Regions from separate parts of the Colwellia sp. 5_MG-2023 genome, predicted to be linked through region 1. Evidence: predicted binding sites of a transcription regulator. Region 1 holds the regulator's gene; each other region holds the start of a gene.
The links. Region 1 encodes MetJ, which represses methionine synthesis genes. Its sites were predicted from a motif close to TAGACGTCTAGACGTCTA; they were not measured.
Positions count from the first base shown of each region.

Region 1 (2,195 bases):
GAAAACTATCAAATGCACTGCCAGTAATACCAATACAATTTGCCCACCAAGCTAACTCATCACCTAAAGCCTGTTCTTTAGCCACTAAAACACCGCCAACAACATCACTGTGCCCGTTGATATACTTAGTAGTAGAGTGAAAAACAATATCTGCACCCAATGTTAATGGTTGTTGTAAAGCAGGAGATAAAAAAGTGTTGTCGACAGCAACTAAAGCACCTACTTCGTGACTAGCCTTAGCTACTTCTTCAATATCAACTAAACGTAATAGTGGATTACTTGGGCTTTCAATTAGTACTAATTTAGGTTTTTGTGCTAATGCTTCTGCTAACGCCTGTTGGTTATTTTGATCAACAACAATTAACTTAAATTGACCACGTTTTGCTAAATGGGTAAATAGTCGAAAGCTTCCTCCGTAACAGTCATGAGGAATAACAACAAGATCATCAACAGATAGCAGCTGACAAATTAATAATACTGACGACATGCCAGTACTTGTCGCAATACCCACTTTACCTTGCTCTAATGTAGCGATAGCTCGAGCGAAGGTTGCTCGGGTTGGGTTACCAGTGCGAGAATAATCAAATTCACGTTTTTCATTAAAGCTTTTTAATGAATAAGTGCTAGATAAGTGAATAGGGGCAACAACAGCACCATGTTGTTTATCGGTATTAATACCCGCCTGCACTGCCGAAGTAGTAATGTTTTTAATTTTAGTATTCGACATTTTTATTCCTTATTTTCATTAACTAACACCATAAACTTATATACTTAATGTTTTGGATGTTTGGACGTCTATAACTCTAAACGTTTTGACTATTTAGGTCAAGAATTTTTAGACATCTAAACTTCTACTTGACTGGATTTCTGCAACCAGTAGAATTGCATGATTAAGAAGAAATAAGTATATGCTTCTATCTTTCAATTAAGCTTAATCAAGTTTTCATTAAGTGTTAATTAAATAATACCGTTAAATGCGTTTTTATAGTCATATAAAAATAATAATTAACCATTTACATTAATAGCTACAGAGGAATTTACATGGCTGAGTGGAATGACGAATATATTAATCCCTATGCCGAACATGGTAAAAAGAGTGAGCAAGTAAAAAAAATTACAGTCTCAATTCCTTTGCGTGTCTTAAAAGTATTAACTGATGAGCGAACTAGACGCCAAGTAAATAATTTACGCCATGCGACTAATAGCGAATTATTGTGCGAAGCATTCTTACATGCTTTTACTGGGCAGCCTCTACCTGATGATGAAGATCTCGCTAAAGATAATGAGGAAAAGTTACCCGCTAGTGTTCGTCGTATTTTAGAAGAAAAAGGAATTACCGACTTTAGTGCTTACGAAATAGATGATGACGAATCAATCTAAGTTCGATTGAGTAAATAACTAATCTAAAATAAAAAAAGTAGCAACCTCGATAGAGTTTGCTACTTTTTTTTGTGCTTCATTTTTTGTGCTTCATATAAGAGTAGCCAATATAGCTACAAAATTCGCAACAAGATAAGTTACCCGTGGTATGGCTTACTTAAACGATGCACCGACTCAATAAAGTGTCCTGCATGATCTGGATTCACATCAGGGTGAATACCATGGCCTAAGTTAAATACATGACCGGTACCGCCTTCACCAAAGCCTGCTAATATTTTAGATACTTCCTGTTCAATACGCGGTAATGGTGCATACAACATAGAAGGGTCCATATTGCCTTGTAAAGCAACTTTATCACCAACACGTGCTTTTGCTTTTTCTATATCAATAGTCCAATCAAGTCCTACCGCATCACAACCTGTCGCAGCGATATCTTCTAACCACATACCACCATTTTTAGTAAACAAAGTTACCGGCACTTGACGGCCATCATTATAACGCGTTAAACCGTCAACGATTTTATGCATATATTGTAATGAAAATTCTTTGTAATCACGTGGTGACAATACGCCACCCCATGTATCAAACACCATTACTGATTGTGCGCCAGCAGCAATTTGTGCATTCAAATATGAAATAACAGAGTCGGCTAACTTATCAAGTAATAAATGCAGTGTTTGTGGTTCAGAAAACATCATTTTTTTGATTTTAGTAAAAGCTTTTGAGCTACCACCTTCAATCATGTAAGTTGCCAACGTCCAAGGGCTGCCAGAAAAACCAATTAACGGCACGCTACCATTTAGTTCTTTTTTAAT
Region 1 is NZ_JAUOPW010000011.1:105,787-107,981, forward strand. Features, by position in the region: gene metB (cystathionine gamma-synthase) at 1-727, opposite strand, end outside; gene metJ (met regulon transcriptional regulator MetJ) at 1,042-1,380, shown strand; gene hemE (uroporphyrinogen decarboxylase) at 1,518-2,195, opposite strand, start outside.

Region 2 (2,195 bases), on a different contig from region 1:
GATACTTTTACCATCGCTTGTGCAGCGATAATCGCAGCGTCTAATTGATGGTTAGTTTGGGCAACACTTTCTAAGGCTAATTTTGCTTTATCAACAGCAATTTTATAAGGTTCTTTATCTAAACTAAACAGTAGTTGGCCTTGTTGTATGCTTTGATTATTGTTGATGTAGACCTTATTTACTTGGCCATTCACTTTGGCTGAAATATTTGCCACAGGGTGCAATACTCTAGATTGTGTACTAACCGGCATCCATAAATCGGCATATAAAAAATAGACAAAGGAAATAGCAAAGACGACAAGCGCAACATGCACCCAACGTTTAAATATTTGATCTGGAGCCATGGCTATTTCTCACCTACATGATATTTGTTAAGCATAATAGAAGCGTTTTGTTCTAGTTTTCGAAGTACCTTAAATAGTGCGTTGAGTTCATCGTTAGATATTCCTTTAGTAAGCTCTGCGCGAACCATGTTTACACTGCCGGTTAACATTTCTATGCATTCACTGCCTGCGGGGGTAAACCATAAACAATGGCATCTACCATCGCTTGGATGAGGACGTCGTTCGACTAAGTTTAAATTAACGAGTTGGTTAACCGTACGGGTTAAAGAAGGCATTTCTATACCTAATTCGGTAGCTAACATATGCTGTGAAGTCCCTTCTCCTAACATTTTAAGATTCATCATCGCTGACCATCTCGCTTCTGTCATTTCCATGGGGTTCACTGCTTGAGATATAACGCCGCGCCATAGACGAGTTACTCTACTTAGCAACCAACCTAGGCTTGGGTTATTAACATTTTGTTTATTAGGTAGTGGCTTTGACATAATAATTCTCACAATTTTCATAATACTTAGCTTGCTAAGTATTATACAGCGTTCAATTTACTTAGCAAGCTAAGTAAATTAGATGTGGCAATATTCTTTAGTATTGATGCTGGTATGAGATTATATTACACCTTCTTCTAGACGGCTAAACGTCTATTTAAAAATATAAAGTTTACTGATATACTGCTGTTCATTAATAAGCCTTCATCATCAAAATCGGCTTTCACTCATAACTTGCGAAATAATTATGCTAGAAAATGAATCAGAATTAAGAATTAGGTATAACGATAATTCCCGTGGTGTTTACTTTATTGGCACTACACCGCCAAAAAGTGACACTCCTATTGAGCAAGTAGAAGATATTGCGACTAAATTACTTGATCGTGTCAGTGATATAGATTTTGATGGGTTAATTATTTATGACATTCAAGATGAAGATTCAAGAACGAATGTTCCTCGTCCTTTTCCGTTTAAAAGTACACATGATCCACGTTTATATTCGTCATTATTAAACAAAAAATCAAAACGTCCGGTTATTACATACAAAAGTGTAGTGCAGTCAGATACTGCAGCATTTAATACTTGGGCTGATGAAGCATGGGAAAAGTTTGGTGTTCGTGATGTTGTGCTGGTGGGTAGCCCATCAAAGAATAATAAAATTAGCTTACCACTTGGTGAAGCTTACCAAACGCTGGTAGAAAATCAGAATAATTTTTTTATTGGCGGGATAACAATTGCTGAGCGCCATGCTAAAAAAGGTAATGAACACCAACGCTTAATTGAAAAGCATCAACAAGGCTGTAATTTCTTTATATCACAAGCAATTTATGACCCTCAAGCTACTATTGATATGTTGACTCGCTATGCTATCGAATGCCAACAGCAAGGCTTAAAACCACAACGTATTATTTTAACCTTTTCACCTTGTGGTAGTAAAAAAACATTAGAGTTTATTGACTGGTTAGGTGTGCGTGTTCCTGAAGCAACCAGCTTGCGTATACTTAATGCAGAAAAACCTTTATATGAGTCTATTCGCATTTGTTGTAATAGCTTACAGCAAATATTAGATGCGTTAGTCCCGTATGATTTACCACTCGGTTTAAATATTGAAAGTTTAACGAACCGTAAAGAAGAAATTGACGGTTCAATTTTACTATACAAGTTATTGCGCTCAACCATGGACAAGTACTTAGCAAGAAAGGAACTTGATAACCTGATCAAGAGTTAAAGTATCGGTGATTTTCACCCGGATTTAGTTAAATAAAAAAGCGGTTCAATTGATATTGACCGCTTTTTTATGTCTTATATTTTATGCTTAGTGTTTGAATACATTAATACCAAACAATAAATATCTACAGAATGAATA
Region 2 is NZ_JAUOPW010000002.1:285,536-287,730, reverse strand. Features, by position in the region: gene Q4496_RS02795 (HlyD family secretion protein) at 1-344, opposite strand, end outside; gene Q4496_RS02790 (MarR family winged helix-turn-helix transcriptional regulator) at 347-829, opposite strand; gene Q4496_RS02785 (methylenetetrahydrofolate reductase) at 1,077-2,057, shown strand.
Region 2: a site for MetJ is predicted at 968-985, ahead of Q4496_RS02785 (methylenetetrahydrofolate reductase). Genes of this name have one in related genera too.

Region 3 (2,195 bases), on a different contig from region 1:
ACTTAGTATAGGTTGCTATTACTGTCTTTTTAACAAGCGACTGCTATAATCTGCGCATTAATGAAATACTAAAATAGCTATACTCCTATAAGGCAAACTCATGACACAAGATGAAATGAAAAAAGCAGCAGCATATAAAGCATTAGAATTTATTAAAGAAGGCACTATTGTTGGTGTTGGTACTGGCTCTACTGTTAATTACTTCATTGACGCTTTAGCAACGATTAAAGATGATATTGAAGGTGCAGTTTCCAGCTCTGATGAGTCGACTAAACGTTTGGAAGCACATGGCATTGAGGTATTTGATCTTAATAATGTAGGCGTTTTAGATGTTTATGTTGATGGCGCTGATGAAGTTAACAAGTATTTAACCATGATCAAAGGTGGTGGTGCTGCACTCACAAGAGAAAAAATTGTTGCCGCTGTTGCCAATCAATTTATTTGCATCGCTGACGATTCAAAGTTAGTTGACATATTAGGTACCTTCCCATTACCAGTTGAAGTGATACCTATGGCGCGTAGCTATGTTGCTCGGCAACTAGTAAAGCTAGGCGGCGACCCCGAATATCGTCAAGGTGTTATTACCGATAATGGCAATGTTATTCTTGATGTACATAACTTAAAAATTACTGATGCTAAAAAGTTAGAAGCTGATATTAATGCTATTGTCGGTGTTGTATCTAACGGTTTATTCGCAGCACGAGGTGCTGATGTACTGATCCTTGGTAGTAATGACGGAATTGAAATTATCAAATAATATCATACACTTAAGACCTGATTTATTAGTTTTAATGTAATAATAAAAATAGTATCCACAAGCTTAATTAGTCATTCATCTAACTAATTAAGCTAAGTAACCAGATAAATAAACATAATAATCAAACACTTAATTTGTTTACTCAAATATTTTCTTTAGAGTTTATACGCTATATGTTATCTTATTGGAATTATAGATATCTAGCCATCTAAACGTTTTATTTAGCTGACTTTTATTTAACTGACTTTTTTACTAACAATGTAATTCTAACTTAAATAAGTGAAGCCATACCTTATGACAACAAGCAAAAAATCATTAGCAAAAGACAAAATAAAAATCCTTTTACTTGAAGGTGTGCATCAAAGCGCACTTGATGAGTTAAAGGAGAAAGGTTATTCGAATATTGAGTATATTAAAACATCACTTTCGAATGATGATTTAATTGCCAAAATAGCTGATGTGCATTTTATTGGTATCCGTTCTCGTACTCAGTTGACTGCTGAAGTTATCACCCACGCTAAAAAGCTTGTTGCTATTGGCTGCTTTTGTATCGGCACAAACCAAGTTGACGTCAAAGCAGCTAAAAAACGTGGCATTCCAGTATTTAATGCGCCTTTTTCTAATACCCGTTCTGTTGCAGAATTAGTATTAGGTGAAGCCTTATTATTGCTACGTGGTATTCCTGAAAAAAGTGCAAAAGCACACCGTGGTGAATGGTTGAAGTCTGCGGTAGGGTCTTTTGAAGCTCGCGGAAAAACACTCGGTATCATTGGCTATGGCCATATTGGAACTCAGCTTGGTATTCTGGCTGAAACGTTAGGTATGCGTGTTAAGTTTTATGATATAGAAACTAAATTACCTTTAGGCAATGCAAGCCAATCATCTTCCTTAAAGTCATTGTTAAGTGAAGCTGATGTTGTTAGTTTACATGTGCCAGAAACACCCCAAACACAGTATATGATAGGTACAGAACAGTTTACTGCGATGAAAAAAGGCGCGATTTTTATTAATGCTTCTCGCGGTACCGTTGTAGATATAGAGTCACTTGCACAAGCATTAACAGACAAAAAAATAGCAGGTGCTGCCATTGACGTATTCCCTGTTGAGCCTAAAGGTAATGATGATGAATTCGTATCACCATTACGTGGTTTTGATAATGTAATTCTTACACCACATATTGGTGGTAGTACAAAAGAAGCACAAGAAAACATTGGTTTAGAAGTAGCAAGTAAATTAGCGAAATATTCTGACAATGGTTCAAGTTTATCGGCAGTTAACTTCCCTGAAGTATCACTACCGGAGCATTCTTTACCTGGAGAAACAGGTACAAGCCGCTTACTACACATTCATCATAATCAACCAGGCGTTTTAACAAAAATTAACCAAGCCTTTGCTGAAAATAATATAAATATTGCTGCACAATATTTACAAACAGATT
Region 3 is NZ_JAUOPW010000008.1:5,864-8,058, forward strand. Features, by position in the region: gene rpiA (ribose-5-phosphate isomerase RpiA) at 101-757, shown strand; gene serA (phosphoglycerate dehydrogenase) at 1,052-2,195, shown strand, end outside.
Region 3: a site for MetJ is predicted at 959-976, ahead of serA (phosphoglycerate dehydrogenase). Genes of this name have one in related genera too.

Region 4 (2,195 bases), on a different contig from region 1:
ACGTGTTTTAGGCATGCTGGTTAATACTAATTAATGTATGGGACTATATAGTTAAAAGATAAGGGCATAAATGATAAAAACAATACTCCCTATGAACTATTTAGTACTATATTTGTTTTTCAATGGAGAAAAGCAAAAAACCAGCACTGCTTATACACAAGTGCTGGTTTTATTACTTTGTTTCAGTTTTTAATGAATAAAGCTTTTAACTAAATTCCAGCTGATTTTCTTAAATCATCAGCTTTATCCGTTTTTTCCCAACTAAATGCAGTAAATGTATCGTCACCTACAGTCATTTCAAAAGGTTCACGACCAAAATGTCCATACGCAGCTGTTTGTTGATACATAGGATGTAATAAATCTAACATTTTAGTAATGCCGTAAGGACGCAAATCAAAGTGTTCACGAACAAGTTCAACTAAGCGTTCTTCGCTTACTTTACCTGTACCAAAGGTATCGATAGAAATTGATGTAGGTTTAGCAACACCTATAGCATATGATATTTGAATTTCACAACGATCAGCTAAACCTGCTGCTACAATATTTTTAGCAACATAACGACCAGCATATGCTGCACTACGATCCACTTTTGATGGATCTTTACCTGAGAAAGCACCACCACCATGACGCGCCATGCCGCCATAAGTATCAACAATAATTTTTCTACCTGTTAGGCCACAATCGCCTACTGGGCCACCAATAACAAAGCGGCCTGTTGGGTTGATGTGATATTTAGTATCTTTAGTTAAAAACTCAGCAGGAAGCACATGCTTAATAATATTTTCCATAACTGCATCAACTAAATCCTCTTGTTTAATATCAGGGTTATGCTGAGTTGAAAGAACAACAGTATCAATTGCCACAGGTTTATTGTTTTCATAGATAAAGGTTACTTGTGATTTAGCATCAGGACGTAACCAAGGAAGAATACCCGATTTACGGGCTTCAGCTTGACGTTCAACTAAACGATGAGAATAATATAATGGTGCAGGCATTAACGTTTCAGTTTCATTGGTAGCATAACCAAACATCAATCCTTGATCTCCAGCGCCTTGATCTTCCGGCTTACTGCGATCAACACCTTGCGCTATTTCTGGTGACTGCTGACCAATTAAATTCATAATGCCGCAAGTTTCACCGTCAAAGCCGACATCGGAAGATGTATAACCAATATTACTAATAACATTACGAGTAATGGTTTCTAAATCAACCCATGCATTAGTACTTACTTCTCCAGAAATAATAGCAACGCCAGTTTTAACCATTGTTTCGCACGCAACACGTGCAAATTTATCTTTCGCAATAATAGCATCTAAAACCGCATCAGAAATTTGATCGGCAATTTTATCTGGGTGTCCTTCAGAAACGGACTCAGAAGTAAAAAAGTGTGTAGACATAAAACCTCAACAGTTTAAATCTTTAACCTATCTCGCTTAGTAAATAGTTATTTAAAAAGTAGATAAAAAAGATAAAAATTAACATTAATACAATATATAGATGCAGTTTACTATTATAGGAATCACTTTTCTATCTTTTTTACGCCTAGACGTCTAAATGGCTTTAATCTTTTAAAGTATAAATCATTAAATTTATAATGAAAAATATGAAATTTATTTATTTTACAACTGTTTACGTAGTAATTTATGGGGTTTATGCACTTTTTATTAAATTTACTTTTTGTTGAGGCAGGGTATATAAAATAGAGAAAGGTACTCAATTGAGTAGTCGTTAGCGAATCAGCGGTCGTTGACGTTATTTTGTGGAAAAGAAAATAAAAGGGCGCCACTACAATTGGCGCCCAGTAAATTTAACCTTTTCTTTTTCTCGGTTTTACTACTTGAGTAGTATTTGATTCTTTTTTCAATTTACGTTTTTCTTTTAACGTTAATACGGGCTTTTTCTTTTCATTTTTAGACATATTATCACCTAATAATAAATTACAGATTAATTACGTATGTTTTTTGCAAAAACTAAAAATTATAGAAAATAAATCAAATAAAATACCCTCCTTAGATAGTTATAATGAGTTAGCTAAATATTTTATGAAATAAACAGTTCTAGAAAATATGGATACAATTAAGCCTTCTTTATTAAGCGAACTTAAAAAAGAACCATTAAATAAATGCTGTGTGTTTAGTTTTTATCTGGAAATACAGACGAGCGTAAAGGTACGCTCGTTTAAACGGGGAATTTTA
Region 4 is NZ_JAUOPW010000026.1:2,381-4,575, reverse strand. Features, by position in the region: gene rsmE (16S rRNA (uracil(1498)-N(3))-methyltransferase) at 1-15, opposite strand, end outside; gene metK (methionine adenosyltransferase) at 210-1,397, opposite strand.
Region 4: a site for MetJ is predicted at 1,536-1,553, ahead of metK (methionine adenosyltransferase). Genes of this name have one in related genera too.